4 regions of the Streptomyces sp. JN8 genome follow, and region 1 is predicted to be linked to each of the others. Evidence: riboswitches for the same ligand, from Rfam matches in the RefSeq annotation. Region 1 holds a riboswitch; each other region holds the start of a gene.
The links. Region 1 has a riboswitch for cobalamin ahead of ACY0MR_RS27770 (cobalamin biosynthesis protein). Riboswitches for the same ligand answer to the same signal wherever they lie in the genome.
Positions count from the first base shown of each region.

Region 2: linked by a shared signal. The riboswitch ahead of ACY0MR_RS00870 (ABC transporter substrate-binding protein) and the one ahead of ACY0MR_RS27770 (cobalamin biosynthesis protein) in region 1 are both predicted to bind cobalamin.
Region 3: linked by a shared signal. The riboswitch ahead of ACY0MR_RS32350 (energy-coupling factor ABC transporter permease) and the one ahead of ACY0MR_RS27770 (cobalamin biosynthesis protein) in region 1 are both predicted to bind cobalamin.
Region 4: linked by a shared signal. The riboswitch ahead of ACY0MR_RS03230 (CoA-acylating methylmalonate-semialdehyde dehydrogenase) and the one ahead of ACY0MR_RS27770 (cobalamin biosynthesis protein) in region 1 are both predicted to bind cobalamin.

Region 1 covers NZ_CM147852.1:6,307,680-6,315,285, reverse strand. Annotated here, with positions in the region: gene ACY0MR_RS27795 (VOC family protein) at 1-290, shown strand, start outside; gene ACY0MR_RS27790 (hypothetical protein) at 338-1,747, opposite strand; gene ACY0MR_RS27785 (alpha/beta hydrolase) at 1,824-2,951, opposite strand; gene ACY0MR_RS27780 (anion permease) at 3,371-4,639, shown strand; gene ACY0MR_RS27775 (hypothetical protein) at 4,652-4,873, shown strand; cobalamin riboswitch at 4,987-5,128, shown strand; gene ACY0MR_RS27770 (cobalamin biosynthesis protein) at 5,160-6,149, shown strand; gene ACY0MR_RS27765 (cobyric acid synthase) at 6,146-7,606, shown strand, end outside.
Region 2 covers NZ_CM147852.1:173,365-180,970, forward strand. Annotated here, with positions in the region: gene ACY0MR_RS00850 (Gfo/Idh/MocA family protein) at 1-553, shown strand, start outside; gene ACY0MR_RS00855 (NEW3 domain-containing protein) at 592-1,581, shown strand; gene ACY0MR_RS00860 (methyltransferase domain-containing protein) at 1,710-2,402, opposite strand; gene ACY0MR_RS00865 (UBP-type zinc finger domain-containing protein) at 2,822-3,115, shown strand; cobalamin riboswitch at 3,887-4,090, shown strand; gene ACY0MR_RS00870 (ABC transporter substrate-binding protein) at 4,157-5,197, shown strand; gene ACY0MR_RS00875 (FecCD family ABC transporter permease) at 5,272-6,306, shown strand; gene ACY0MR_RS00880 (ABC transporter ATP-binding protein) at 6,303-7,112, shown strand; gene ACY0MR_RS00885 (tetratricopeptide repeat protein) at 7,164-7,606, opposite strand, start outside.
Region 3 covers NZ_CM147852.1:7,316,418-7,324,023, reverse strand. Annotated here, with positions in the region: gene dhaK (dihydroxyacetone kinase subunit DhaK) at 1-518, shown strand, start outside; gene dhaL (dihydroxyacetone kinase subunit DhaL) at 545-1,183, shown strand; gene ACY0MR_RS32355 (PTS-dependent dihydroxyacetone kinase phosphotransferase subunit DhaM) at 1,270-1,725, shown strand; cobalamin riboswitch at 1,834-2,040, shown strand; gene ACY0MR_RS32350 (energy-coupling factor ABC transporter permease) at 2,070-2,768, shown strand; gene ACY0MR_RS32345 (energy-coupling factor ABC transporter substrate-binding protein) at 2,765-3,256, shown strand; gene cbiQ (cobalt ECF transporter T component CbiQ) at 3,263-4,012, shown strand; gene ACY0MR_RS32335 (energy-coupling factor ABC transporter ATP-binding protein) at 4,009-4,866, shown strand; gene ACY0MR_RS32330 (FAD-dependent oxidoreductase) at 5,228-7,243, shown strand; gene ACY0MR_RS32325 (PadR family transcriptional regulator) at 7,276-7,606, shown strand, end outside.
Region 4 covers NZ_CM147852.1:728,584-736,189, forward strand. Annotated here, with positions in the region: gene ACY0MR_RS03230 (CoA-acylating methylmalonate-semialdehyde dehydrogenase) at 1-1,190, opposite strand, end outside; cobalamin riboswitch at 1,422-1,601, opposite strand; partial or broken gene ACY0MR_RS03235 (short-chain fatty acyl-CoA regulator family protein) at 1,700-2,119, opposite strand; partial or broken gene ACY0MR_RS03240 (phosphotyrosine protein phosphatase) at 2,107-2,223, shown strand; gene ACY0MR_RS03245 (hypothetical protein) at 2,344-2,937, opposite strand; gene ACY0MR_RS03250 (hypothetical protein) at 3,105-3,965, opposite strand; gene ACY0MR_RS03255 (hypothetical protein) at 3,965-4,597, opposite strand; gene ACY0MR_RS03260 (SAM hydroxide adenosyltransferase) at 5,055-5,891, shown strand; gene ACY0MR_RS03265 (ABC transporter substrate-binding protein) at 6,102-6,977, shown strand; gene ACY0MR_RS03270 (amino acid ABC transporter permease) at 6,988-7,606, shown strand, end outside.

The DNA.
Region 1 (7,606 bases):
AGGACGGGCGCGTGGCGCACGCCGAGCTGTCGTACGGGAACGGCATGGTGATGCTGGGCAGCAAGGGCACCGGCAGCGAGTTCGACAAGCTGATGGCCGGCGCCGGTCCGGTCGGCGTCTTCGTGCACGTGGACGACGTCGACGACCACCACGCGCGGGCGGTGGCCCACGGCGTCGAGATCGTCATGCCGCCCACGGACCAGGACTACGGCTCGCGGGACTACATGGCGCGCGACCGCGAGGGCAACGTCTGGAGCTTCGGGACGTACACCCCCGGCTCCGCGGAGTAGCCGCGCCGGGGGCTCGCCCGTGTCCCGCCCGGTCCCCCGGGGGGCGGTCAGGCTCCCCCGGTGTGGACCTGGAAGGCGGCCCGCCGGACGGCCTTGGCCAGGGCCGGGTCCGGGTGGGCCGCCGCGAGGGCGACCAGGACCTGGACGGTGCGGGGGTGGCCGACGGCGCGGATCTCGTCGAGGAGCGCCGGGACGGTGCCCTGCACGGCGGAGTCGAGGTGCCGGACGAGCAGCTCGCTCTCCCCGTGGTCGGCGACGGCGGCGGCCGTGTCCACCCAGAGCCAGGTCGACTCGGCGCGGGTGAGGACCTCCTGCGCGTCGTCGGGGTCGGCTCCCTCGTACTCGGCGAGCCAGAGCAGCGCGTACGGCCGCAGGGAGGGCTCGGCGACGGTGGCCCGCACCTCGGCCTCCGCGGGGGCGCCGACGACCCGCAGGGCCTCGAAGGCGAGTCCGCGCAGCAGCGCGTCCTCGCCGCGGGCGACGGCGAGCAGCTCGGCCACGGCGCTGGAGAGGGTGCGGGCCGCGAGCCAGGCGCGGTACTCGGCGCGGGCCGGGCCGGGGGTGAGGCGGGCGCAGCCGCGGAGCATGTCCCCGGCGGACTGCTCGATGTTCCCGGCGGGGCTCTGCGCGGCGACGCAGATCTGCTCCAGCTTGACCCAGACCGCCCAGTTGCCGAGGGGGGTCAGGGTGGCGTGGCGGCCCTCGGCGCCGGCGTCCAGGGTGAGCGCTCCCACGGCCGCCAGGCCTTCGAGCGCCCAGTCGAGCAGGGCGGGGAGCCCGTCGGTGCCGGTGCCGCTCGCGGCGGGCGCGTCGGGGGCCGCGGCGGCCTGTTCGGCACCCGGGACCTCGCAGCGCTCGCCGCGCAGCTCCTCGACGCGCTGGCCGAGCAGGTCGAGCAGGACGGGGACGAGGACCGGGCCCTGGGAGAGCTGGAGCAGCGAGAGGACCTGCGGGAGGGCCTCGACGACCTCGGCGACGGCGCTCGGCGCGACGCCCTCGGGGGCCGGGTGCACCAGCGACCAGGCGTCGAAGAGGGCGACCCAGCCGCGCAGCACGGCGGAGTCGTCGCGGTCCCAGGCCTGGAGCCGCCAGCCGGGGCGGGCGGTGTCGCCGTGGAGCTCGACGAGGCCGGCGAGCCGGGCGCGGTCCCAGCCGGCCCGGATCTGGCCGGGTGTCAGGTTCAGCGCGACGGCGGCCCGTTCCTGCGCGGAGGGGGCCGAGGGGCCGCTGGGGGCGGCGACGGCGCCGCGCTCGACGGCGGCCCAGCGGGCGATCCGTACCGCGTCGGCGAGGACGTGCCGGGCCTGGCGGGCCAGCTCGGCGCGGGGCGGGGTGCCCTCGGGCGGCCGCGGCGCCGGCCGGGTGCGCCGGGTCGTCACGGCCCGTCGGGCGGTGGCCAGCGCCCGTGGGCGGACGAGTCGGAGTCTGGAGTTGCCATCGGGCTTTCGAGACGTCACGGGGGCAGTCTTCCCGCTGACGGCCCGAAAGCCCAATCGGAATCGGACGCGCCGTCCCCGGCGCGGCGCGCGCCGCCTAGAGGAGCGGGGTGAGGAAGCGGCGCAGGGCCTCCTCGTAGCGGACCGGGTCGGCGTTCCACATCGCCGTGTGCGGGGCGTGCCGGACGGTCAGGAGGGTGACCAGATCGGGGCGGCGGGCGGCGAGTTCGACGGAGGGTTCCCACGGGGCGACGGTGTCGTCGGGGCCGTGGGCGAGGAGCACGGGGACCCGCAGCGCGCCGGGCGCGGAGACGGCTTCGAGGAGGTCGCCGTGCGGTCCCGTCCTGCCCTGGGCCGCCCGGACGGCGAGCGGGAGCAGGGGGGCGGGCACGTGCCGGGCGGCGGCGAGGTTGCGGAGGGTCGCCTCCCAGTCCAGGACGGGCGAGTCCAGGACGAGTCCGGCGATCCGGTCGCGCACCCCGGACTCGGCGGCGGCCCGCAGGGCCATCGAGGCGCCGGTCCCCCAGCCGTGCAGGACGACCTTCGCGGCGCCCCGGTGGACGGCGTAGCGGATGGCGGCGTCGACGTCGCGCCACTCGGAGTCGCCGAGGTGGGCGAGGCCGTCCGGGGAGGCGGGGGCCCCCTCGTCGCCTCGGTAGGCGGGGACGAGGACGGGGACGTGGCGCCGGTTGTAGAAGGGGACCACGTTCAGCGGGTGCTCGCGGGTGCCGCCGAGCCCGTGCAGGGCGATCACCCAGAGGGTGCGGGGCGCCGCGACGAGCCAGGCCGGCAGGGGGCCGAGCTCGCCGGGGATCTCGGCGTCCTCGTGGGCGAGCCCGAGGGCGGTGGTCGGCGTCCCGATGTGCAGCTGGGGGGTGAGGCGGACGCGGGAGCCGGGGCCGAGGACTCCGCGCTCGACGCGTTCGAGGCGCCGGACGACGGTGTCCGCGGTGTGCGGGACCCGGTCGAGGACGGGGCCGGTGACGGCGTGCTGGCCGTGGCCCTCCAGGCCGTAGGTCCCGGGGCGCAGCGAGGCGAGGCTGCGGGTGAGCGTGATCCGGTCGGGACCCGTGGCGTGCACGGTGAGTTTGGGGTCCCCGGGCAGGGGACGTACGGACGGCGCCTTGAGGGCGGCGTCGCTGGCGTACCGGCCGGCCGCGAACGCGACCGCGCCGACACCGATCAGGGTGGTGACGGCCGCTGCCGTCGCTGTAGCCGGGCGCACGCTCCCAGTCTCGGCAGGACGGGGGCGGTCTGCCACCGGTGGGACCCGGACGGCCCGGTCGAGGGGGGCGCGGGAGGGGCCGTAGGCGGCTCCTCGTCCGGGGCCGTTCCGGGGGGCGGGAGACCCTCCGGAGGGTGACCTGGGTCTCGTCGGCGGGGTCCCCCGGTCGGATGGTTCCGTCCAGGGGTCGGAACCGGTGGACGGCGGGGGGACGGGGGTGGGTCTCATGTGCCCGGTGACGACCGGTATTACCCGGGGTCGCGGGGTGACCGCATGCTGGACAGCGGAGCTCCGGGAGGCGTAAGCGGAATCCCCGGACGCCGGTTCGGGACACCGCAACGCCCGACCCAGTTCACCTTCCGTTCACCCAGGTTGCTTACGTTCGTCCCGCCACTGACCTCAAACGATTGCCTGGGTAAATGGAACACATCACGCTGCTGCTCGCCATTGTGGTCGTGACAGCTCTCGTGTTCGATTTCACGAACGGTTTCCACGACACCGCGAACGCGATGGCCACCACCATCTCGACCGGTGCTCTCAAGCCGAAGACGGCGGTGGCCATGTCCGCCGTGCTGAACCTCGTCGGCGCGTTCCTGTCCGTGGAGGTCGCCAAGACGATCTCCGGCGGGATCATCAACGAAGAGGGCATTCGTACAGAGGTGATCTTCGCCGCCTTGGTGGGCGCGATCCTCTGGAACCTCCTGACCTGGCTGCTCGGACTCCCGTCCAGCTCCTCCCACGCCCTCTTCGGCGGCCTCATCGGCGCCGCGGTCATGTCGGCCGGCTGGTCGGCCGTGAACGGGCCCACCATCGTCACCAAGGTCCTCATCCCGGCCGTCGCCGCGCCGATCGTCGCCGGCCTCGCCGCGATGGCCGCCACCCGGCTGACGTACAGGATCAAGGCCAACCCCGAGGCGAAGGCCACGGCCAAGGGCTACCGGGCCGGCCAGATCGCCTCCGCCGGTCTCGTCTCCCTCGCCCACGGCACCAACGACGCCCAGAAGACGATGGGCATCATCACCCTGGCCCTGGTCACCCAGGGCGTCGTCGCCCCCGGCTCGAACCCCCCGCTGTGGGTCGTCGTCTCCGCCGGTGTCGCCATCGCCCTCGGCACGTACCTCGGCGGCTGGCGCATCATCCGCACCATGGGCAAGGGCCTCACCGACCTCCAGCCGCAGCAGGGCTTCGCCGCCCAGACCAGCGCCGCGACGGTCATCCTCGCCTCCTCGCACCTCGGCTTCTCCCTCTCCACCACCCAGTCCTGCTCGGGTGCCGTGATGGGCGCCGGTCTGGGCCGCAAGGGCGGCGTCGTCCGCTGGTCGACCGCCACCCGGATGTTCGTCGCCTGGGGCCTGACCCTGCCCGCCGCCGCCCTGGTCGGCGCCGGTGCCGAGTTCCTCACCAAGCAGGGCCCCTGGGGCATCGCCGCCGTCGCCGTCCTCCTGGTCGTCGGCTCGGCCGTCATCTGGTCGCTCTCCCGCCGCAAGCCGGTCGACCACAACAACGTCACCGACGACGACCTCGACGGCGAGCCCGCGGGCGTCGTGACCACCGCCATGGCCGCCGTCACCCCGCCGCCGCCCGCCGGCTCCGTCGCCGCCGTCGCGGACGAGGAGCTCCGGACGACCATCCCCGCGCCGGCCCCCACCGACCCGACCGCTCCCCCGGCCCCCGCCGCCGCGGTCTAAGGAACGAACGACATGAAGATCGACTGGGCAGCTCTCGGCTCCGTCTTCGGAGTCAGCCTCGTGGCGACCGTCGCGCTCGTGGGCCTCTTCACCCTCGGCATCGTCGGCCTCACCAAGCAGGAGGAGGCCGCCGCCCGCGGAGGCTCCGCGGCTCTGGCCCGTACCGCCGCGTACGCCTGCTTCGCGCTGTGCGCGGCGGCCGTCGCGTACGGCATCTACCTGATCGTCGTCTGACGGTCCGCACCCGGCCGGCGGGGCGGTCCGCACCTTCGGGTGCGGGCCGCCCCGCCGTCGTGTCTGTGGTGCTCCGCACAGTGACCCGGTGCAGGTCAAGGGTGAGTTGACGGCTGTTCTCGGGGCGTGGTGGACTGCCGGGGCCATTACGGCGGCAGTAGAGGAAGTCCGGTGCGAATCCGGCGCGGTCCCGCCACTGTGACCGGATCCGAGGGTCCGGGAGTCAGGAACTCTCGCCGCCGGTCACGTCGATCCAGGGCGCGGACCCTGAGTGAGGACATGCGCCATGCCCGGCCGCAGCAGAACCGGCCTCACCTCCCCCGGCGTCTTCGCGTACGGCGCGGCCGCCGGTCTCGCCGTCGACCTGCTCGTCGGCGACCCCCGCCGCGGGCATCCCGTCGCCGCGTTCGGCCGGGCGGCCGCCGCGGTCGAGGACCGCCTCCACCACGACCACCGCGGCTGGGGCGCCCTGCACACCGCCGTCTGCGCCGGATCCACCGTCGCCCTCGGGGCGCTCGCCGCCCGGGCCGTACGGAACCGGCCGGCCGCCGCCGTCGCCCTGACCGCCGCCTCCGTGTGGGCGGTCGTCGGCGGTACGACCCTGGGGCGGGAGGCCCGGGCCATCGGCGGGGCGCTCGCCGCCGGAGACCTGGAGGTGGCCCGGGAGCGGCTGCCCCACCTCTGCGGTCGCGACCCGCAGTCCCTGGACGGACCCGCGATGGCCCGCGCCGTCGTGGAGTCGGTCGCCGAGAACACCTCCGACGCCGTGGTCGGCGCGCTCTTCTGGGGCGCGGTCGCGGGCGTCCCGGGCCTCGTCGGCTTCCGCGCCGTGAACACCCTCGACGCCATGGTCGGCCACAGGTCGCCCCGGCACCGCCGCTTCGGCTGGGCCTCGGCCCGCCTCGACGACGTGGCCGGCTGGCCCGGGGCCCGGCTGACGGCCGCCCTGGCGACCGTCGCCGGCGGGAACCCGCGCGGGGCGCTGCGCGCCTGGCGGGCCGACGCCGCGCGGCATCCCAGCCCCAACGCGGGCCCCGTCGAGGCCTCGTTCGCGGGCGCCCTCGGCGTACGCCTCGGCGGCACCCTGGCGTACGGCGGCCGGGTCGAGCACCGGCCGGTGCTCAACGGCGGGGGCAGGGACGTCGAGGTGGCCGACATCGACCGGGCCGTGCGCCTGTCGCGGCGGGTCACCGCACTCACCCTGGCCGCCTGTGTCGGCGGCCGCCTGATATCCGGCGCCCTGGGCGCGCCGGCCCGGAAGCGGAGGAACGCATGAGGGGCGGGGGTCTGCTCGTCGCCGGGACCACGTCCGACGCGGGCAAGAGCGTCGTGACGGCCGGCATCTGCCGCTGGCTGGTCCGCAAGGGCCTGAAGGTGGCGCCGTTCAAGGGGCAGAACATGTCCCTCAACTCCTTCGTCACCCGGGAGGGCGCCGAGATCGGCCGCGCCCAGGCCATGCAGGCGCAGGCCGCGCGGGTGGAGCCCACCGCGCTGATGAACCCCGTGCTGCTCAAGCCCGGCAGCGACCGGTCCAGCCAGGTCGTCCTGATGGGCCGACCGGTCGGCGAGCTGAGCGCCCGCGGCTACCACGGAGGGCGGCAGAAGGAGCTCTTCGAGCCGGTCCTCGCGTGCCTGGAGGAGCTGCGGAGCACGTACGACGCGGTGATCTGCGAGGGCGCGGGCAGCCCGGCCGAGATCAACCTGCGACGCACCGACATCGTGAACATGGGGATCGCCAGGGCGGCGCGGCTGCCGGTCGTGGTGGTCGGCGACATCGACCGGGGCGGGGTCTTCGCCCAGTTCTTCGGCACGACGGCGCTGCTCGCCCCCGAGGACCAGGAGCTCGTCGCGGGCTACCTCGTGAACAAGTTCCGCGGCGACGTGACGCTGCTGGAACCTGGCCTCGACATGCTGCTCGGACTCACCGGGCGGCGGACCTTCGGAGTCCTGCCGTACGCCCACGGGCTGGGCATCGACGAGGAGGACGGCCTCCGGGTCTCGCTGCGGGGCGCGGTGCGCGAGTCCGTCGTCGCGCCGCCGGCCGGCGAGGACGTGCTGCGCGTGGCGGTCTGCGCGGTGCCCCTGATGTCCAACTTCACCGACGTGGACGCGCTGGCCGCCGAGCCGGGCGTCGTGGTCCGGTTCGTGGACCGGGCCGAGGAGCTCGTCGACGCGGACCTGGTCGTCGTGCCGGGGACCCGCGGCACCGTCAAGGCCCTCGCCTGGCTGCGCGAGCGCGGTCTCGCCGACGCCCTGGCGCGGCGGGCGGCCGAGGGCCGACCGGTGCTCGGCGTCTGCGGCGGCTTCCAGGTGCTCGGCGAGCACATCGAGGACGAGGTCGAGTCGAAGGCGGGGGCCGTCGACGGGCTCGGGCTGCTGCCGGTCCGGGTCCGGTTCGCACGCGAGAAGACGCTGGCCCGGCCGGTCGGCGAGGCGCTCGGGGAGCACGTGGAGGGGTACGAGATCCACCACGGGGTCGCCGAGGTGCTGGGCGGCGAGCCCTTCCTCGACGGGTGCCGGGTGGGCGCGGTCTGGGGGACCCACTGGCACGGCTCGCTGGAGAGCGACGGGTTCCGGCGGGCGTTCCTGCGGGAGGTCGCCGCGGCGGCCGGCCGCCGTTTCACGCCCGCCCCCGACACCTCGTTCGGCGCCCTCCGCGAGGAACAGCTCGACCGGCTCGGGGACCTGATCGAGGAGCACGCGGACACGGACGCGCTGCTCCGGCTCATCGAG
Region 2 (7,606 bases), 6.1 Mb from region 1:
CCGGTCCCACCCCTCGTGGCGGGAGACGTACGTCAACGGCGACCTCGTCACCTGCCTGATCGACACCGCCAAGGGGCGGGTCATCCGCGCCGAGCACGACGTCAGCTCGCCGCGCCCCTACAGCCGCATCAACACCCTCGCGGGCAGCCGCGGCATCTTCGAGGACTACGCGGGCGTCATGGCGACGAGCGGCGGGCGCATCTACGTCGAACCCGACCACGGCGGTCACTCCTGGCGTGCCGCCGACGCCTACCGCAAGGAGTTCGACCACTGGCTGTGGAAGAAGATCGGTGACGACGCGGCGAACAACGGCGGTCACGGCGGCATGGACTACGTCCTGCAGTGGCGCACCGTGCAGCTGATGCGGGCCGGGCTCGTCCCGGACATCGACGTCTACGACTCGGCCGCCTGGTGCTCCCCCGTGCCGCTGAGCGTCAAGTCCCTGGCCGCGGGCGGCCGTCCGGTCGAGATCCCCGACTTCACCCGGGGCTCCTGGGTCAACCTGCGGATGGGCCTGGACTCGCGCGCCTCCGACATGCCTCCGGTCGGCTGACCATCCCGCTTCCCGCACTCTCGCGAAGGAGACAGACCGTGCGACCAGTCCGAGTGATCAGCCTGCTCAGAGCCGGGGCCGCCGCGGCGGCGATACTTCTCGTCCCCACGCCGGTCCTCGCGGCCGCACCGGCGCCCGCCGCGGCGAGGACGGAGGTGGCCGTCTCACCGGTCGACCTCCAGGGGCCCGCCATCTCGGCGGTGAAGGTGACCGTCAAGAACGCGGGGCCCGACCGCATGCGGTCCCTCAAGGTGTCCTTCGCCGGGCCGGTGGGCTGGTCGGTGCAGCCGGCCGAACGCACCGTGAGCGGCGCCCTGTCCGCCGGCCAGTCCGTCGTCACCGAGTTCAGGATCCAAGTTCCGGAGCAGCGACCGGGGTTCACGATCCGAACGTTCACCGCTGCCGCGACGTACCAGGGCGGTGACGGTGCCGGGTCCGCCACCGGCACGCTGTCCCAGCGCTCGGGCGAGCCGCTGGCCGATCTCAAGGCCGCCTACAACGGGGTCGCCGTCACCGACGAGTCGGACACCGCGCCCGGCGACTACGACGGCGAGGGCAACAGCTTCTCCGCTCAGAAGCTCGCGGCCGTCGGCCTGACCCGCGGCGCGTCCGTGAGCGCGCTGGGCGCGAAGCTGACCTGGCCGGACGTGCCGAGCGGTACGAAGGACAACGTGGCGAGTGCCGGACAGGCGGTCACGCTGAACGGGCAGGGCAGCCGGCTCGTCTTCCTCGGGTCGGGCGTCGGAAGCGGTGCGACGGGAACGGCCACCGTGTACTACCGGGACGGGACCTCCGCCAAGGGTTCGTTCGGCTTCCCCAACTGGTCCTTCTCCCCCGCCGATGCGCACGGCGCGACGCTGGTCGCGTCGTCCGACGGCCGGAACCGCCCGAGCGGGTACGGGAACGCCGGCATCGCCTACCGCGTGTTCGCCCACTCCATCCCCCTCGACGCGGCCAAGCAGGTCGACTTCGTCGTCCTGCCGGACAACAGCGGCATCCATGTCTTCGACATGGCCATCGCCCCTTGACGCCCCTCGCGTGACCACGCTCCGCGGCAGCCGCCCCCGGGCCTTTCGGTCCGGGGGCGGTCGGCGTCCGGCGGGCGGCCCTCCGGCCCCGCCGGCCCGGACGTCCGCGGTCTCCGGGCGGGTACGCGCTACCGCGGCTCCCGTACGACGGCGAAGAGCGCGCGCTCCGCGGGCAGGCCGTCCGCGTCGAAGGCGCGATGGCGGCCCAGGTGCTCGACGCGCGCTCCCGCGCAGCTCTCCCGCAGGTACTCCGTGAGCCAGGCGTCGGGTGTGGGCGTCATAGGGGGAAGGCCGAAGGAGTCGGGCATCTCGGCTTCGCCGGTGTCGAAGAACAGCACCTTGTCGGTGCGGTCCCAGAGGCCTCGAAGCAGCTGCGTGGCGGTTTCGAGGCCGAGCTCCTTGACCAGGTGGTGCCAGAGGGACAGCAGGAGGGTGCAGTCGGTGGTCGGCAGGAGGCCGAGGGTGTCGGTGCGCAACTCCAAGGCCATCACCGCGACGTTGTCCAGGCGGTTGCGCCGTACGGCCGTCGTCGTGGTCCGCACGAACCTCGGATCCGCTTCCAGCGCGACCACGAGAATGCCGAGCCCGGCGAGTTTGATCGGGAAGTAGCCGGCGTTCGAGCCGATGTCCTTGGCCGTCCTCACTCCCAGGCGTGCGACGACCGGCTCCATCGCCGTCCAGCGGGACCTGCTGCCGGCCGCGCGCCGGGCCTTCCGCACCGGCAGGCCCGGAACCGGCTGGTACAGGCCCTCGGGCAGGACGTCGAGGCGCAGGCGGATCAGATCGATGGTGTCGTTGAGCCGGCGGCACGCGCGCGGCATCAGCCGGAGCGCAGCGACCTGTTGGTGGAGACGAATCAGGCGGGTGGAAGCCTGGGATTCGTTCAGTCCGTCCACGGGTTACCCCTGTCGGCTGCCGAGCCGTCGCCGCTGTCGCGTCGGCTTCCGAGGTCCGGCGCTCTTCGTGCCCGGACCTCGCACTGTCCCCGCCACCGGCACACGTCACCTGTGTGCCCTGCAGGCACTCATCGCCCAGTTTAGACGAATGTGTACATACAACGCATCGTGTGCACGCCGACCGGCGAGACGCGGCCCCGCGACGGCTCACGGGTGGGGACCGCGGGGCCGGGGCGGCTCGGCAGGGCTTCCTCCCTCGGGTGCGGGAGAATCGGGCGATGGACCGATCCGACGATGACGCACGACCCGACCGGCATCGCGACACACCCCGGCCTTCCTGGGCCGTGGCGTACGACGGGGGCCGCCCGGAGGGCGGGCGCGCCTGCGGCCATGCCGCGACCCTCCCCGTCGCGCCGGATCAGCCGGCCGATGCCTGCGCCGAGTGCCTTTCCTCGGGTGGGAGTTGGCGGCGGCTGCTCTGGTGCGCGACGTGCGGACACGTCGGTTGCTGTGACAGCTCGCCGGGGCGGCACGCGTACCGGCATCACGACAGGACCGGGCACCCGGTCGCGCTGACTCTGTCCGCGGACGAGGACTGGGCCTGGTGCTACGAGGACGAGGTCTACCTCGTCCGGTGAGCCGCCTGCGGACGGGAGCCGGGCGGGCGGGCGTGGCGTCCTCGGACGGCCGTACCCCGCCGCGTACGCCCGGGCGAGCCGGGGGGGGCCGCCCCGGCGCGATGCCGGTCGCCGAGGCGGCGCGAGCCGTCAGAAAGCCGGCCCCGGTGCCGGTACGGGCCCGGGCAGGGGCCCCGGGTTCGGGCCGGGCTCCGGGCGCGGATCGCCGGGCTGCGGGTCCGGACCGGGCTGCGGAGGAGCCGGGGGTACCGGGTCGGGCCCGCCGGGCGTGGGCACCGGGCCGGGGACCGGACCCGGCTGCGGGCCGGGACCTGGGCCGGGGGCCGGGGTGGGGTTCGGGGGCACCGGATCGGGCGGCGGAGTGCCCAGTTCCGTCGTCCCCGCGTGCCAGGGCTCGCGACCGGGGTCCGGCGGTGGCCCCGCCGGGCCGGGAGGGACGGGACGCGTGGGGGGCGCCAGTTCCGGATCCGACGGGTCCGGCAGATTCGGACGGCCGGTCCGTACGTCGCTTCCCATGATCACACCGCCTTACCGGGTAGGGAGGGATGCTGTTCTCCTCCCCCACTCGGCTGCCCGGAGAGATCCCGCTCATGCGCCCGCGAGGACAGGTGCACCCGGGCGGCGGCACGGGCGTGCGCAGGTACGCCCTCCGTTCGGCGACTGCCGGTTCGAGATCGAAAGGCCGGCCGTCCGCGGGCGAGAGCGGCGGCCGGACGGCCCTCAGCCGGCCTTCCCTCCGGCGGGCGGCTTGCCGGGTCCAAGATCGCCCTGTGGTAGTTTGCCCGGGCCAGTCGTACCCCTGTACGTATCGACACGGTATGTGCGCGGGTCAGGGAATCCGGTGGGAATCCGGAGCTGACGCGCAGCGGTGAGGGTGACGGGCGGAGCAGCGGCCACTGGGTCCCGACGGGCCCGGGAAGGCGTTCCGTCCGGACGACCCCGAGTCCGAAGACCTGCTGGCGCCCCGGACGGCGTGCCGTCGTCCGGGAAGCACCGTACGACAGGCTCCGCGCATGAGCCCTGACGCAGAGGACTCCTCCTGTGCCCCTCGCCCACCGTTCCCGTGCCGCCGTGCTGCTCGTGGCCGCTGCCGCCCTCGTCTCCGGCTGCGGCGACACCACCGGGGCGGCCAAGCCCGAGGCGAAGCAGGCGGGGCCCGGCCATCCGGTCCGTCTGGACAACTGCGGACAGCGGGTCGAGCTCGACCACGTCCCCCGCCGGGCCGTCGCCCTGGACCAGGGATCGGCCGAGATCCTGCTCTCCCTCGGTCTCGCCGACCGCATGGTGGGCACCGCCACCTGGACCGATCCGGTCCTCGGCGGGCTGGAGAAGGCGAACGCGACCGTGCCCCGGCTCGCCGACCGCTACCCCTCCTTCGAGAAGGTCCTCGACGTCGAACCGGACTTCGTCAGCGCGTCCTTCCTGTACACCCTCGGCAAGGGCGGCGTGGCCCCGCGGGAGCGGTTCACGAAGCTCGGCGTGCCCACCTACCTCTCCCCCGGCGACTGCGTCGGCAAGGACAACGGCGGCGGTGGCGACGGTGTGCGGACGAGGCCACTGACCATGGACACCGTGTACGGCGAGATCCGGGACCTCGCCCGCGTCTTCGGCGTGCCGGAGCGCGGGGAGAAGCTCATCGGCGAGCTCCGCGCCCGGGTCGGGAAGGCCACGGCCGGCGCGGACTTCGGCGACGCGTCCGTCCTCTACTGGTTCTCCGACTCCCAGGGACCGTACATGGCCGGCTGCTGCGGCGCTCCCGGCATCGTCAGCGGGGCGCTCGGCGTGAGGAACGTCTTCGACGACACGAAGGAGGAGTGGCCGCAGATCAACTGGGAGACCGTCGCCGACCGCGATCCCGACGTGCTGGTGATCGCCGATCTGACCCGCAGGGCGCAGTCGGCGGAGAGCGCCGCGAAGAAGATCGAGTTCCTGGAGTCCCACGCGGTCACCCGCAACATGACGGCGGTGCGGAACAAGCGGTACGTGATCCTCAGCGGTCAGGCCATGAACCCCACCATCCGCACGGTCGAGGGCATCGAGAAGGTCTCCGCCGCGCTCAAGACGTACGGTCTCGCGAAGTGACCCGGCCGGGGCTGGAGACGGCGGACCCGCCGGACCGTGATCACGCCGACCGGCCCGCCGCGGTGGGTCGGTCCGTGCGCGCCTCCGTCCGCACGTCCCGCGCCCTCGCGACGGTGGCCGCGGTCGGCGGGGTCGTCCTGCTGTGCGCCTCGGTCGCCGTCGCCCTCACGATCGGTCCGGCCGACATCCGCGTCTCGGACTCCTGGTCCGTCGTGGCCGCCCACCTCGGTGGGAGCCCGTCCGGCCTGAGCGCGATCCGCGACGGCATCGTCTGGGAGCTGAGGCTGCCGCGTACCCTCCTCGCGGCCGTCTGCGGCGCCGGCCTCGCGGTCTGCGGCGCGGTGCTCCAGTCGCTGCTGCGCAACCCGCTCGCCGACCCGTTCGTCCTGGGCGTCTCCTCCGGGGCCTCGACCGGTGCGGTGGCCGTCATCGTCCTCGGCGCCGGCGGGGGCCTGCTCCCCGTGACCGGGGGCGCGTTCCTCGGCGCGCTCTGCTCCTTCGCCCTGGTGCTCGTCCTCAGCCACACGCTGGGCGGGTCGACCGACCGCGTCGTGCTGGCCGGGGTGGCGGCGATGCAGCTCTTCTCGGCCCTCACCTCGTTCGTCGTGATGACCGCCGCCGACGCCGAGACCACCCGAGGGGTCCTGTTCTGGCTGCTCGGCTCCCTCGCGGGAGCGGACTGGACGGACGTCGGGGTGTGCGCCGCCGTCCTCGCCGTCGGACTCGTCGTCTGCGGCGGACACGCCCGCACGCTGGACGCCTTCGCGTTCGGCGAGGACGCGGCGGCGACGCTCGGCGTCGGGGTCGCGCGGACCCGTCTCGTCCTGCTCTCGGTCACCGCCCTGCTGACGGCGGTCCTGGTCTCGTCCGCCGGCGCGATCGGCTTCGTCGGCCTGGTCCTGCCGCACGCGATCCGTGCCCTCGTGGGCCCCGGCCACGCCCGGCTGCTGCCCCTGACCGCACTGGCCGGGTCGGTCTTCCTGGTGTGGGCCGACACCCTCGCGCGTACGGTGCTCGACCCGCAGGAGGTGCCGGTGGGCGTGGTGACCTCCCTGGTCGGCGTCCCCGCGTTCGTCCTCGTCCTGTACCGCACCAGGAGCACCCGATGACCGACTCGGTCACGCACGTCGGCACCTCCGGGCTGCACGCCGCACGCGTCTCCCGTACCGCCGGCGGCGCTCTCGTCCTGGACGGCGTGACCGTCGCGCCGCGCCCCGGCACGCTCACCGGCCTTCTGGGACCGAACGGTTCGGGGAAGTCGACCCTCCTGAGGGTGCTGGCCGGAGTGCTCGCCCCGGACAGCGGGCTCGTGACCCTGGACGGCGATCCGCTGAGCACGGTTCCGCGCCGGGTGCTCGCACGGCGACTCGCGGTCGTCGAGCAGCACGCCGACACGCAGGTCGACCTCACCGTGACCGACGTCGTACGCCTCGGCCGCATTCCGCACCGCCGCGCCTGGTCGCCGGCGACGGCCGCCGACGAGGAGGCGGTACGGACCGCGCTCGCCCGCACGGGGCTCGCCGACCGGGCGTACCGCACCTGGCGCACCCTCTCCGGCGGCGAGCGCCAGCGGGTGCAGATCGCCCGTGCGCTCGCCCAGGATCCGCGCGATCTCCTCCTCGACGAACCGACGAACCACCTCGACATCCAGCATCAACTGGACCTCCTGGCCCTGGTGTCGAGTCTGCGCCTCACCTGCGTCATGGCGCTGCACGACCTCAACCTGGCGGCGATGTACTGCGATCACGTGGTGGTGCTGCACGAGGGGCGGGTGGTGGCGGCCGGGCCGGTCGCGGACGTCCTCACGGAGCGACTCGTTCAGGAGGTCTACGGGGTCCGGGCGGTGGTGTCCTTCCCGGGCCCCGGCGACCGCCCCCACGTCCGCTTCCTCGGCACGGCGTCCTCGGGTTCGTGAACGGGCGACGCCGGCCCGACGAGGCCCCGGCCGGTGGGTTCCTCGGGGCTGTCAGAACGGCGGTTCGGTGGAGAAGGGGTCGTCCCGGGCGGGCGTGGGAGGCTTGACCGGCGGCTCCTGGAGGATGCGTACCGCTTCCTCGACGCGGCCCTGGTCGATGAGCAGCTCGGCGCGCGACGGGCCGCCGCCCGACGGATGCCGGTCCAGGAGCGCGGCGGCCTCCTCGTCCCGACCGGCTTCGGTGAGCACGTGCGCCAGTCCGCGGGCCGCGTACCAGGTGTCGCCCTCCGGGTGCGCCCGGGCCTGTTCGATCGCCTCGTCCAGACGGCCGCACCGGGCCATGAGGGGGAGTCTCATCCAGAAGAATTCCCAGTCCTCCCGGCCTTCCCGGCGGGCCTTGAGGGCGTCGAGGTGGGCGAGACCGTCCTGAGGACGGCCGTCGTCGGCGTACAGGGTGCAGAGCGTGCGGACGATCCAGTCCTCCGCACCGCCGG
Region 3 (7,606 bases), 1.0 Mb from region 1:
TCGCGGGAGCCGCCGCCGAGGAGGGCGCTCCCCTGGAGCGCGTGGAGGCGATCGCACGCCGGGTCAACGAGCGCTCCCGCTCCTTCGGGGTCGCCCTCGGCGCCTGCACGACCCCCGCCAAGGGCAGCCCCACCTTCGACCTCCCCGAGGGCGAGCTGGAGTTGGGCGTCGGGATCCACGGCGAACCCGGTCGCGAGCGGCGCCCGATGATGACCTCCCGGGAGATCGCCGACTTCGCCGTCGACGCCGTCGTCGAGGACCTCCGCCCCTCGGGCCCCGTCATCGCCCTCGTCAACGGCATGGGCGCGACCCCGCTCCTGGAGCTGTACGGGTTCAACGCCGAGGTCCAGCGCGTCCTGGGCGAACGCGGGGTGCCGGTCGCCCGGACCCTCGTCGGCAACTACGTGACCTCGCTCGACATGGCCGGCTGCTCGGTCACCCTGTGCGAGGTGGACGAGGAGCTCCTGCGCCTCTGGGACGCCCCCGTGGCGACGCCCGCGCTGCGCTGGGGCCGGTGAGACGGACGAGGGGACAGGAGCCCGACATGACGCAGACCTTCGACGCCGCCTTCCTCGTGCGCTGGCTGGCCGCCGTGGCCGAGTCCGTGGACCGGGAGGCGGACCGGCTCACCGAGCTCGACTCGGCCATCGGCGACGCCGACCACGGCGCCAACCTGCGGCGCGGTTTCGCCGCCGTGACCACCGCCCTGGGCGAGGACCCGCCCGCGACGCCGGGCGCGGCCCTCACCGCCGCCGGCCGGCAGCTGATCTCCACCGTGGGCGGCGCCTCGGGACCGCTGTACGGCACGCTCCTCCGCCGTACCGGCAAGACCCTCGGGGACGACCCGCGCGTCACCCGGGAGCAGCTGGCGGAGGCGCTCGGTACGGGAGTGACCGCCGTGTCCCAGCTCGGCGGGGCGCAGGTCGGCGACAAGACGATGCTCGACGCGCTCACGCCGGCGGTGGACGGGCTGCGCGATTCGTTCGGCGCCGCGCGCGCGGCCGCCGCGGAGGGCGCCCTGGCGACCGTACCCCTGCGGGCGCGCAAGGGCAGGGCCAGCTATCTGGGCGAGCGGTCGGTGGGGCATCAGGATCCGGGGGCCACGTCCTCGGCGCTGCTCTTCGCCGCCCTCGACGAGGTCGCCCGCGGCGAGGAGCGGCCTGCCGCCGAGGGGACGGCATGAGCGGCGGGAGCGGAACCGGAGGCATGAGCGGCGGGAACAGCACCGGAGGGACGAGCGGCGGGAGCGGGACGGACGGTGTGGGTGGCGTGAGTCGTACCGACGGTGTGCGTGACGTGAGCGGGACCGGCGGCACGGGCCGCGGCCGCCCGGTCGGCATCGTGCTCGTGTCGCACAGCGCGGCCGTCGCGGCCTCCGTCGCCGAGCTGGCCCGCGGGCTCGCCGGGGGCGGCGACCTCGCCCCGATCGTGCCGGCCGGCGGGACCCCCGACGGCGGTCTCGGGACGAGTTCCGAGCTGATCTCCGAGGCGGCGAAGGCCGCCGACCGCGGCGCGGGGGTGGCGCTCCTCGTCGATCTGGGGAGTGCGGTGCTGACCGTGAAGGCCCTCCTCGCCGAGGGCGACGAACTGCCCGAGGGCGCCCGGCTCGTGGACGCGCCGTTCGTCGAGGGGGCGGTCGCCGCCTACGTCACCGCCGGCGCCGGCGGGGACCTGGACGCCGTGGCGGCCGCCGCTGCGGAGGCGTACGCGTACCGCAAGGACTGACGGAGGGAGCGCCCCCGCGGTCGTCCGGTGCCGCCCGGGCCGACTGCGGGGAGTGAGCGCGGGGCCGCGCCCGGTACCGGCCGTGTTGTGATCCAGCAGGTCAACGCACTAATGTCGCAGGGCCTTGGTGTACGGGAAACCGGTGCAGTACCGGTGCGGCCCTCGCCACTGTGATCGGGAGGTCCGGCTCCACCCCCGCGGGGAACGCCCTCGGGGAAGCCACTGGACCACGTCGGGAGACCGTCGTGGTGTGGGAAGGCGGAGTCGGACGGAATGACCGTCAGCCAGGAGACCGGCCAGGGTGCGTTGTCCATCCACGAGGTGCTGGAGAGGGTCTCCCAACCATGCATATAGCCGAGGGGTACCTACCCCCTGTGCACGCGGCCGCCTGGGGCGTCGCGTCCGCGCCGTTCGTCGTCCACGGGGTCCGCGCGCTGACCCGCGAGGTGCGGTCCAACCCGGAGTCCACGCTGCTGCTCGGCGCCGCCGGCGCCTTCACGTTCGTCCTGTCGGCACTCAAGTTGCCCTCGGTGACCGGCAGCTGCTCCCATCCGACCGGTACGGGTCTGGGAGCGATCCTGTTCAGGCCGCCGATCATGGCGGTCCTGGGGACCATCACCCTGCTGTTCCAGGCCCTGCTGCTCGCCCACGGCGGCCTGACCACGCTCGGCGCGAACGTCTTCTCGATGGCGATCGTCGGGCCGTGGGCGGGCTACGGCGCCTACGTGCTGCTGCGCCGGTTCGGCGCGCCGCTGATGGTCGCCGTGTTCTTCGGCGCGTTCGTCGCCGACCTGTCGACCTACTGTGTGACCAGCGTCCAGCTGGCGCTCGCCTTCCCGGACCCGGGCAGCGGCATCCCCGGCGCGCTCGCCAAGTTCGGCGGGATCTTCGCCGTGACGCAGATCCCGCTCGCCGTGAGCGAGGGCCTGCTCACCGTGCTGGTGATGCGCCTGCTCACCCAGTCCAGCAAGGGCGACCTGGTCCGGCTCGGCGTCCTCGCCGGGCGCACGTCGGAGCGACGCGAGGAGGCGGCCGCGCGATGAGCCGGAACGCGAAGATCAACACCCTGCTGCTGCTCGTCGTCGCCGCGCTCGCGGTGCTGCCGCTCGCCCTGGGGCTCGGCGACCACAAGGAGGAGCCCTTCGTCGGGGCGGACGCGGAGGCCGAGACCGCGATCACGGAGCTGCGGCCGGACTACGAACCGTGGTTCAGCCCGCTGTACGAACCCCCGTCCGGGGAGATCGAGTCCGCGCTGTTCGCCCTGCAGGCCGCCCTCGGCGCCGGCGTCCTGGCGTACTACTTCGGCCTGCGCCGCGGCCGTCGGCAGGGGGCGGCGCGAGTCGTCGCGGAGGGGTCCGGAACCGACGTGGCCGACGGGGCCGACGGGGCCGGGGCCGGTGCGGCCGACCTGCCCGGGGCCGGCGCACCCGGAGCCGCCGGAGCCTCCCGGGCCGCCACGACGGCGGCCGAGAGCGGTACCGGCGGAGGGCCGGCCGCCGGTGGAGGATCCGGCCGCGGACCGGGCGCGTAACCGCGGATGCTGCCGATCGACGCGGCGGCGCACAGCAGTCGCTGGCGCCGCCGCCATCCCGCCGAGAAGGCGTTCCTCGGCTTCGGTCTCACCCTGTGCGCGGTCGGCCTGCCGCCGTGGCCGGGCGCGCTGCTCGTGGCGGCGGCCACGCTCGCGGTGCTGCTCGGTCCGGCCGGTGTGCCGGGCCGGGCGCTGTGGCGGGCGTTCCGCATCCCGCTCGGGTTCTGCGTCACCGGCGCGGTTCCGCTGCTCTTCGAGGTGGGCGGCTCCCGCGGGTTCGTCGCCCTCGCTCCCGACGGTCCGGTGCACGCGGGCGAGTTGCTGCTGCGGACGGCCTCGGCGTCGCTCGGCGTGCTCCTCTTCGCCTTCACGACACCGGTGTCCGACGTCCTCCCCCGGCTGGTACGCGCGGGGGTGCCGGCGCCGGTGGTGGACGTGGCGCTGGTGATGTACCGGATCGTCTTCCTGCTGCTCGACGCGATGACCAGGATCCGGGAGGCCCAGGCGGCCCGGCTCGGGCACACCACGCGGGCCGCGACCTGGCGTTCGCTCGCGGGCCTCGGTGCCACCGCGTTCGTGCGGGCCTTCGACCGCGCCCAGCGCCTGCAGTCGGGCCTCGCCGGACGCGGATACGACGGGACCCTGCGGGTCCTGGTGCCCACCCGCGCGGTCTCCCGCCCGTTCCTCGCCGCGACGGGCGGCCTGCTCGCCGGTCTCGTCGCCGCCACCCTCGTACTGGAAAGGCTCCTTCCATGACGTCTCCGACCCCTGTCGTGGAACTGGTGAAGGCCGGCTTCGCCTACGAGGACGGGCCTCCGGTGCTGACCGGTGTGGACTTCGCCGTGGCGGAGGGGCGCGCGGTGGCCCTGCTCGGCCGCAACGGCAGCGGCAAGACGACCCTGCTGCGCCTGCTCAGCGGCGGCCTACGGTGTGCGAGCGGGACCCTGCGTCTGGACGGGGCGGAGGTGGCGTACGACCGGAAGGGGCTGACCCGGCTGCGGACCACCGTCCAGCTGGTGGTGCAGGACCCCGACGACCAGCTGTTCGCCGCGTCCGTGGAACAGGACGTGTCGTTCGGTCCGACGAACCTGGGGCTGCCGGAGGACGAGGTGCGGCGGCGGGTCCGTGAGGCCCTGGCGGCGCTGGACATCACGGCGCTCGCGGACCGGCCGACGCATCTGCTGTCGTACGGGCAGCGCAAGCGGGCGGCGATCGCGGGCGCGGTCGCGATGCGGCCGCGCGTCCTGATCATGGACGAGCCGACGGCGGGCCTCGACCCGCACGGGCAGGAGCGGCTGCTCGACGCGCTCGGGCGGCTGCGGGAGGGCGGCACGACGGTGCTGATGGCCACGCACGACGTGGACCTGGCGCTGCGCTGGGCGGACGAGGCGGCGGTGCTCGCCCCGTCGGGGCTGCGGACCGGACCGGTCGCGGAGCTCCTCGCGGACGACGTGCTGCTCGCCGCGGCCCGGCTGCGCCGCCCCTGGGGCACGGCGGTGGCCCGGCTGCTCCGCGGCCACGGGCTGCTTCCGGAGGGGGCGGCCGAGCCGCGCACCCCGGAGGAACTGGACGCCTGGCTCGGGGCGGCGGCGTCGCGCGGGACGGAGTAGGCCGGGGGCCGCGGCGTCACGCGCCCGCCGCGGCCGGAATCCCGGGGCCGGGCACCGCCCCGTGCTCGACAGGGCGCCCGCCAGGCGCTGCGTACCCGCCCGGCGCCCCGCCCCGGTCCGGTCCGGTCCGGTCCGGTCCGGTCCGGTCCGGTCCGGTCCACCACTGTCCACCCCGCTCCGTCTCGCTCCGCCCCAGTCCCTCCGCCCCGGTCCGGTCACCGCACGGCACCGCGCACACGGCGCCACCCGAGAAAGCTACCGAGTAGTAGAGGTCACATCCCGAATCTTCTGCAACTAGTTGCATAACGAGAGGGGCTCCTCTAGAACTGAGGGCGACGATCCTGCGCGAGGAGGCGCCCGCATGACCCCGTACCCGCACCTGCTGAGCCCGCTCGACCTCGGGTTCACCACCCTGCCCAACCGGGTGATCATGGGATCCATGCACGTCGGGCTCGAGGAGACCGAGCACGGCTTCGAGCGCATGGCGGCCTTCTACGCCGAGCGGGCCCGCGGCGGCGCGGGCCTCATCGTCACCGGCGGCATCGCGCCCAACGACGCCGGTCGCCCCTGGGACGGCGGCGCCAAGCTCACCACCGCGGACGAGGTCGCCGAGCACCGGCTGATCACCGACGCCGTGCACGCCGAAGGCGGCCGGATCGCGATGCAGATCCTGCACTTCGGCCGGTACGCCTACCACCCCGCGCTCGTCGCGCCCAGCGCCCTCAAGGCCCCCATCAGCCCCTTCGTGCCGAACGAGCTGACCGACACCGAGGTCGAGCAGACCGTCGAGGACTACGCCCGCTGCGCCGAGCTCGCCAAGGAGGCCGGATACGACGGCGTCGAGGTGATGGGCTCCGAGGGCTACCTCATCAACGAGTTCATCGCCGCCGCGACCAACCGGCGCACCGACCGCTGGGGCGGCTCCTACGAGAACCGCGTCCGCTTCCCGCTGGAGATCGTCCGCCGGATCCGCGAGCGCGTCGGCGAGGACTTCATCCTGGTCTACCGCCTCTCCATGCTGGACCTCGTGCCCGGCGGCTCCACCCTGGAGGAGGTCGTCCGGCTCGCCAAGGAGATCGAGGCGGCCGGCGCCACCATCATCAACACCGGCATCGGCTGGCACGAGGCGCGCATCCCCACCATCGCCACCTCCGTGCCGCGCGGCGCCTACACCTGGGTCACCAAGAAGCTGATGGGCGAGGTCTCCGTGCCGCTCGTCACCAGCAACCGCATCAACACCCCCGAGGTCGCCGAGGAGATCCTCGCCGACGGCCGCGCCGACCTCGTCTCGCTCGCCCGCCCGTTCCTCGCCGACCCGGACTTCGTCGCCAAGGCCGCGGCCGACCGCGCCGACACCATCAACACCTGCATCGGCTGCAACCAGGCCTGCCTGGACCACACCTTCAACCTGAAGATCACGTCCTGCCTGGTCAACCCGCGCGCCTGCCACGAGACCGAACTGGTCCTCTCCCCCACCCGCCGCACCAAGCGGATCGCCGTCGTCGGCGCGGGCCCGGCGGGGCTGTCCTGCGCGGTCTCGGCGGCCGAGCGCGGGCACTCCGTGACCCTGTTCGACGCGGCCTCCGAGATCGGCGGCCAGCTGAACATCGCGAAGAAGGTCCCCGGCAAGGAGGAGTTCGACGAGACGCTCCGCTACTTCCGCGTCCAGCTCGACGAGCGCGGGGTCGACGTGCGCCTCGGCACCCCGGTCTCGGCCGGCGACCTGGACGACTTCGACGAGGTCGTCGTCGCCACCGGCGTCTCGCCCCGCACCCCCGGCATCGCGGGCGTGGACCACCCGAGCGTCCTCAGCTACCTGGACGTGCTGCGGGACGGCGCGCCCGTCGGCGAGCGGGTCGCGATCATCGGCGCGGGCGGCATCGGCTTCGACGTCGCGGAGTTCCTGACGGACGGCGGGGAGGGCGCGAGCCAGGACCCCGAGACGTACTTCCGCCAGTGGGGCGTCGACACCTCCTACGAGAACCGCGGCGGCCTGCGCACCCCGGAGCGCGCCGCACCGCCGCGCCAGGTGCACCTGCTCCAGCGCAAGGAGTCCAAGGTCGGCGCCGGTCTCGGCAAGACCACCGGGTGGATCCACCGCACCGAGCTCAAGCACCGCGGCGTCGCGATGGTCGCGGGCGTGTCGTACGACCGGATCGACGACGAGGGCCTGCACCTCACGATCGGCGGGGAGCGGCAGCTGCTGCCCGTCGACACCGTCGTGCTCTGCGCGGGCCAGGAGCCGCGCCGCGACCTCTACGAGGAGCTGATCGCGGCGGGCCGCACGGCGCACCTGATCGGCGGGGCCGACGTGGCCGCCGAGCTGGACGCCAAGCGGGCCATCGACCAGGGCACCCGGCTCGCGGCCGGCCTGTGACCGCGGTGGCCGGCCGCTCCTAGGATGCGCTCATGTCCCTCCCGCACGCGATCCTGACCGCCCTGCTCGAGAAGCCGTCCTCCGGTCTCGAACTGACGCGCCGCTTCGACAGGTCGATCGGCTACTTCTGGTCGGCCACGCACCAGCAGATCTACCGCGAGCTGGGCAGGCTGGAGGAGGCGGGGCACATCCGCGCCCTGCCCTCCCCGGTACCGGTGCGGGGGCAGCGCAAGGAGTACGAGGTGCTGCCCGCGGGCCGCGAGGAGCTCGGCGCGTGGGTGGCGAGGTCGGAGGACCCCAAGCCGATGCGGGCCGCGCTGCTGCTCCGGATGCGGGCGGCCGCGGTCGTCGGCGCCTCCGGCC
Region 4 (7,606 bases), 5.6 Mb from region 1:
TCGGCGGCGCGTGTGACGCACAGGACCGGGCCGAAGATCTCCTCCTGGTAGATCCGCATGGCGGGGGTGACGCGGTCGAAGAGCGAGGCTCCCGCGAAGAAGCCGTTCTCGTGGCCGGGGAGGGTGAACCCCCGCCCGTCGACGACGAGTTCCGCGCCTTCCTCGACCCCGATCCCGACGTAGTGGTCGACCCGGTCCAGGGCGTCCCGGCTGACGAGGGGTCCGAAGTCGGCGTCGGGATCGTCGGAGGGGCCGATGCGCAGGGCGGCGATGCGCTCCTTCAGCTTGGCCACGAGGGCGTCGGCGGTCTCCTCGCCGACGGGGACGGCGACGGAGATCGCCATGCAGCGCTCGCCGGCGGAGCCGTAGCCGGCTCCGACGAGGGCTTCGGCGGCCTGGTCGAGGTCGGCGTCGGGCATCACGATCATGTGGTTCTTGGCTCCGCCGAAGCACTGGGCGCGCTTGCCGTGGGCGGCGGCGGTGGCGTAGACGTGCGCGGCGATCGGGGTGGAGCCGACGAAGCCCAGGGCCTGGACGCGGGGGTCCTCCAGGAGGGTGTCGACGGCCTCCTTGCCGCCGTTGACCACGTTCAGCACGCCGGGCGGGAGCCCGGCCTCCAGAAACAGCTCGGCGAGCCGCAGGGGTACGGAGGGGTCGCGCTCGGACGGCTTGAGGATGAAGGCGTTGCCGCAGGCCAGTGCGGGTGCGGCCTTCCACAGCGGGATCATCGCGGGGAAGTTGAAGGGCGTGATCCCGGCGACGACGCCGAGCGGGGCGCGCAGGGAGTGGACATCGATGCCGGTGCCCGCGTTGTCGGTGAACTCGCCCTTGAGGAGGTGCGGGATGCCGGCGGCGAACTCGACGACCTCCAGGCCGCGTTGCAGGTCGCCGTGGGCGTCGGCGACGGTCTTGCCGTGTTCGGCGGAGAGCAGCCGGGCGAGGGAGTCCCGCTCTCCTTCGACGAGTTGGAGGAAACGCAGCAGGACGCGGGCGCGGCGCTGCGGGTTCCACCGGCCCCACTCCTGCTGGGCCTCCTGCGCGTCGGCGATCGCCGCCTCGGTGTCGGCGCGTCCGGCCAGGGGCACCCTGGCCTGGACGGCGCCGGTGTTGGGGTCGTACACGTCGGCGAAGAGACCGGACGTGCCGGTGGCGTGCCTTCCGCCGATGAAGTGGGTGAGTTCGCGGACCATCGAAGCCTGCTCTCGTCAGGTGTGGATCCGAGGAAGGCGCGGCGAGGACCGCGAGGGCGGCACCGATCGGGGTGCGCGCACGCGGGTCCGTCCGCGGGACAGGGGAAGGCGGGGACGCCTTCGTCGAGTCACGAACGCGGGGACAGGGCCTCGGGGTTCGGGTACTCCGCCGGATCACCAGGGTCGTGGTCACGTACCGGTGCCATGCGTGTCTGCTCCATCCTCGTGGACAACACGGAACACCCCACGGCCGGTATCCTGACTCCCGGATCAGCGCATGCTCTCCGGCCTTCCCGACGGATGGTTTCCGTCAGTGGCCTGACCTGCTGGAAGAGCACACTCCCCGGTCACAGTGGCGGGACCGCGCCGGATTCACACCGGCTTCCCTGCACCGCGGGCTCGTCACGAACATATAGTTGGACGTCCTAGTAAGTCCACCCCCACCGGCGGCGCGGCGGCGGGATCCGGACGGCCGGCGGCGCCCTGGCCCCCGCCCCCTGACCGCCGGCTCAGGCCGAGGGGTCGGCGACGGGGTACGGGACGAAGGTGCTGGTGTCCTCGTCGATCAGGAGCGGACGCCCGAGGGGCGGAGCCGCACGCTGGGGGCAGTCGAGGCGCTCGCAGACGCGGCAGCCCATGCCGATCGGGGTGGCGGCGGCCGCGTTGGCGAGGTCGAGCCCGTCCGAGTACACGAGCCGGTGGGCGTGGCGGATCTCGCAGCCGAGTCCGATCGCGAAGGTCTTCCCGGGCTCGCCCCAGCCGCCCCGGTGCCGGGTGACGGCGCGGGCCGTCCACAGGTGGCGCTGCCCGTCGGGCATGGCGGCCATCTGGACGTGGATGCGGCCCGGCAAGGCGAAGGCCTCGTACACGTTCCACAGGGGGCAGGTGCCGCCGGAGCGGGAGAAGTGGAATCCGGTGGCGGCTCGACGACCCGGCCGGGCAGGGCGTCGAGGCCGTGCGGCCCATCCGTGACGAGATCAGGAGCCTCGTCGAAGGCCTGGTCGCCGACGTCGACGCCGGGCCGGGCGCCTGACCGCACGGCCTCTCCGGTCGTGCGCACCGACACCCGACGGGCCAGGCATCCGGCAGCGCGGACCGACACCCGACGGGCCAGGCGTCCGGCAGCGCGGACAGCCGGACGCGCGGCCGGCCGTCAGGCCGCGTCGCCTCCGGGCGCGAGCAGCCAGCGGCGGACCACCTGGAGACACACCGTCCCGCCGACCACGAGACGACGCCGCTCGTCCCGGGCCCGCCGGTCGAACTCCACGCGGTAGCCCTGGAGGCCGTCCAGGGAGCGGACGGTCGAGACGGTCACCCGGGCGACGACTCCGTCGGCGTCGTCCGTCACGTGCCACACCCGGCCCAGCGGTGCACTGCGGGTGAACCGCAGCGCACCGTGCGCGGCCGTGGTCACGTCGAGCCGCCGGGTGCGGTGGAGACGGCCGGGGGAACGGACCTCTCCGACCGGATCGCCCCCGGGGCCGGTCACCAGGAACTCGGGGCGGGCGAATCCACGCCGCCCGGCCACCAGGTCGACACCCAGGACCGGTCGCTCGTCGAGGTCGTGGAGCACGTACCCGAAGGCGCCGTGCTCCCGCAGGTGGGCCAGGACGGTTCCGTCCTCCGCCGTCATCCGCATCCGCGGCCCCGTGTACCGGCGCAGGACCGAACGCCCGGGCTCGGCGAGGATCACCGTGTCATGGCCGAACAGCCGGTGGACCGGTTCCGTGTCGTCGCCCCCGCGCATCGCGCACCCTCCCGCCGGCGCCGCTCCGTCGGCCCGATTATGACCGCGCCGGGAGACGGGGAACAGGGGCGGGCACCCGGCCGACACGGCCGGGCGCCGGGTCGGAGCACGGGAGGAGCCCCCTGGGGTCCAGGGGGCTCCTCCCGTGCTCCGAGGGCGTCCCCGGGTCAGGCCCGGAGCAGGCGCTCCGTCACCTCGCGGTAGGTCCGCAGGGTGAGCCGGAGCTGCTCGGTGTCCTGAGCCGCGCGCCCCTGGTCGCCGTCCTTCTGCCAGCCCGCCCGCAGGGCGGTCCGCCGGTCCCGCAGCGCGGCGACGAGCTGCCGCTCGGTCTCCTCCAGCAGGTCGGCCGCCTCGGCCACCGAGTCGCGGGGGGAGTCGACGAAGCCGGCGAGGGCGTGGTGCAGGCGTTCGCCGAGCCGGTCGCGTTCACCGGCGTCGAGCAGCTGCCCCGCGGGGCCGTCCTCGGATCCGTCGGCCGCCGGCCGGTGGTGCGTGCCCGGCAGGTCGCCGGTGCCGCCGACCGTGGGGTCGTGCCGGTCTCCGGGGCTCCGGCCGTCGGCCGGCCGCTCCGTCGCCGGCCGTCCGCTCGGCGCGGCGGGGGGCGCGACGGGAGCGTCCGTGCGGCTCCCCTCGCTCCGGCCCGTGGCACCGGGGTCGTCGGACGGAAGGCCGGACCGCCGGGCCCCGGTCGGCGCCGTCCCGGATTCCGCGCCGGGCGGCGCGGCCGCCGGCGGTCTCGGGGCGGGCGGAGCCGCGGGGGGCGGCGGCGTGGCGTCACCGTCCCGCTGGGCGGGAACGGCCGCGTGGAGCGTCCCGTCGTCGGGGGCGGCGTGGGCGGAGCGCTGGGTGGGAACGGCCCCGACGGGGGTCCCCTCCCGGCCGGCGGGCGTCGGCGCGGCGGAGCCGGCCGGTTCGCCGGGGGTGCTCAGGGGCGGCGGCGGCTTCGGGGGCGGCGGGGGCGCGGATTCGCTCCGCGCGTCGCCGTCCGTGCTTCCCGCTGCCCACCGTTCCTGCTTGTCGCGTGCCATCAGGCACCACTTCCCTTCGGCTTGAGGACGGGTCCACGGCCCCGGACGGGCATCGGCACCGGGTGTCGTCGGGCGTCGGTGCCCGCGGTGGAGCCGGTGGCGGTCAGGTCCTCGAACAGGGCACGTGCGTGCACCAGCGCCTCGCGCAGTTCCTCGGTGGAGGCGGAGCCGGAGCGCGTCGTCCGGTGGATCGTGCGCAGGCCCTCCACGTGGTGCGGATGGTGCACCGACAGGGCGGCGAGCTGCTCGTCGCGCCGGTCGGCGTCCGGGAAGCCCCGGACCGCGGCGACCCGGGTGAGGAGCTGCTCGGCGTCGGCGACGGCCTGCGCCGGGGCGTCGACGAAGCGCTCCTGGAGGGTGGTCCACTGGGCGGTGTACTGCTCGCGGACCGCCGGTTCGAGCGGCAGCGGACGGATGCCGCCGTAGCGCTCGGTCCGCTCGCGCAGGTCACGGTGGGTCGCTTCGACGTCGCCACCGTGCCGTTCGAGGCTGCGGTCGTACTCGGGGCCGAAGCTGCGCTTCAGGGAGCGCGTGCCGCTGCCCGGGCCCGTGCGGGCCCGGATCAGGACACCGGCCACCAGTACCACCGCGACCAGCGCCACGATGATGAGAACTGTGGTCAGGGTCGACATGGCTGCCTTCCTGGACGGGGACTCCTGGCTGGCTGTTCGGTACTGCTTGCTGAGCGCGCCTAGGACCCGGCTTGCCGCTTCTGGGGCTGCCAAACACACGGAACGGCGCCGTCACCGGTCCGGCGGGCACGCGGGCGGTCCCCGGGCGCCGGGCGACCGGCGCCGGAGCGCCGACGGAAGAGCTCGTCCACTATGTGGAATGCGCTCTGAGACGGCTCCGGGCGGTGCTAGCGTGCACGTCATGCAGCACACCGCCACCCTCGCCATGATGCGAATGATGCCCCCGCCCCCGGAGGCGCTTCGCTAGCGAAGCCGTGTGCGCGCAGGACGCGACGGACCCTCCGGAAACGGAGGGTCCGTTTTTTCGTGTCCCGGCCCGGTGCCGAGCCCGTCGGCACCCGCACCACCAGCCTCCTCCACCCCACCTCCTCCCTCGACAGAAGGGCGAAGTCCCGCCATGTCCCTTCCTCCGGTCGTCTCCCTCACGGACTGCGCCGACCCCAACGCGCTCGCCCGCCAGTCCACCCGGATCGCCGCCCTGTTCGGCTCCACGCCGACCGTCCTGCCGCTCGGCGGACCCGACCCGGAGGGCGCCGCCGCCCTCACCCTGCTGGACCTCCTCCGCTCCACGGACCTGATCGGGGGCCCGAGCCGGCCGGTCGTGGTCCTCGTCAACATCGCGCCGAGGGACGGGCACTGGCCCAACGGCGTGCCCTTCTGCTCCTTCCGCCACGGGAACCACCTGGTGGTCAGCACGCTCAACCACCGGGTCCTCGCTCCGCTGGCGAGCTACCTCGGGCTCACGGAGGTCCAGGTCACCGACGTCCGCGAGGTGCTGGAAGCCGCCGCCGCCGACTGGGCCGACCTGACGCCGGCCGAGATCGAGGAGATGGTGCGGACCCAGTTCCGGAGCCTCTGGTACGCACCCCTGCTGGCCCGCTGGCTGGTGGACGGCCACCCCGTCCCCGCGCAGCCGGCGGCGGTGGCACCGGCCGCCGCCGAGGACGTGCGGATCGCCGTCGTCGACAACTTCGGCAACTGCAAGCTGGACCGCCCGGCCGCCGAACTCCCCGGCTACGCCGCCGCCGAGAGCCTCCTCGTACGCAACCGGCGCGACGGCCGGGACATCCGGGTGCGCTGTTACGACCGCCTGCCCGACGTCCCGCTCGGCGAGCCCGGCATCACCGTCGGGAGTTCCGGCGTCGGATTCGCCGAACTGGTGGTCCGCGGCGGTTCCGCGGCGGAGGCGTTCGGACTGCGCCAGGGCGACCGGGTATTCGATCTCACCAGCTGACATGTTATCAACGCGTTACCACGGCAGGGGACTTCCCGATTGACGCCGGTCTCCGCGAGCCGGAATGCTGAAAAGCATGTCCGGAACTCCCCCGCTGGTACGCCGCCGCCACGTGGACCACGTGCGCTGTGCGGCCGATCTGTGTCGCTGAGCGCACAGCACCGGCCCTCTTTCTCTCACCTTTCCCGGACTTCTCCCTAAGGACCTCCGATGTCCCGTACCCGCACGTCCCTCGCGGCCTCGGCCGCCGCCCTCGTCGCGCTCGCGGCGGCCGGCTGCGCACCGCAGCCGAACAGCACCCCCGAAGCCTCCGGTGCCAAGGAATCCGCCGCCTGCACGACCGACGACCCGAGCCTGCACGAGCGCGGCCGGCTCACCGTCGCGACCGACTCGCCGGCCTACGAGCCGTGGTTCGACAGCAACACCCCCTCGAACGGAAAGGGATTCGAAAGCGCCGTCGCCTATGCGGTGGCCGAAGAGCTGGGCTTCGAACGCAGTCAGGTGAAATGGGTCGTCGAACCCTTCTCCCATTCGTACGCCCCCGGCGCCAAGTCCTTCGACTTCGACATCAACCAGATCTCCATCACGCCGCAGCGCGCGAAAGCCGTGGATTTCTCGACCAGTTACTACACGGCCAATCAGGCCGTCCTCGCGCTCGACGGATCCCGGTTCGCGAAGGCCGCGTCCCTGACCGCCCTCAAGGACGCCAGGATCGGCGTGCAGGTCGCGACGACCAGCTACCAGGCCGTGCTCGACCAGATCAAGCCCGTGAAGCAGCCGCGCGTCTTCAGCACCACCAAGGACGAGGTGACCGCGCTGCGGAACGGTCAGATCGACGCGATCGTCACCGACCTGCCCACCGTCTTCTACCTGGCCGGGGCAGAGCTCGACAACGGCGAGATCGTCGGCCAGTTCGGCTACGCGGGCGGCACCCCCGAGAAGTTCGGTCTGCTGCTGCCGAAGAACAGCGGGTACACCTCCTGCGTCAACCAGGCCCTCGACGAGCTCCGGACCGACGGCACGCTCGCCCGGCTCACCACTCAGTGGCTCTCCGCCTCGGCGGACGTCCCCGAGCTGAAGCGATAACGGGTCGGCTGTGGACATCGGCAAGACGGCCGCGCCGGACCGGTCGGCCACCGTTCCGAAGACGCCCGACACGGGCTACCGGCCCAGCGAGCACGAACAGGAGCGGCAGCGGTACCGCCGCTCCCGCAAGCGGCGCCACACCTGGGTCTCCACCCTCTGCACCGTGCTCGGCCTGGTGGTCGTGGGCGCGGCAGCGGTGGCCTCACCGGGCTGGGAGCGCGTCGACAGTCTGTTCTTCGACGGCGCGGAACTGCGCGCCGCCCTCCCCGACCTCCTCCGGGGCTTCTGGCTCAACATCCAGATGTTCCTCGTCGCCGAGGTGCTGATCCTCGTCCTGGGCCTGCTGATCGCCCTGGTGCGGGTGACCCGCGCGCCGGGTCTCCAGCCGCTGCGGCTCGCGGCCACGGTCTACGTGGACGTCTTCCGCGGCGTACCGACCCTGCTGCTGGTCTTCCTCGTCGGCTTCGGGCTGCCCGCGCTGCAACTGCAGGGCACCCCCTCCGAGCCCTGGATCCTCGGCGTGATCGCCCTGACCCTCTCCTACACGGCGTACGTCGCCGAGGTGTTCCGGGCGGGACTGAACTCGGTCCACCCCGCGCAGCGGAACGCGGCCCGGGCCCTAGGCCTCA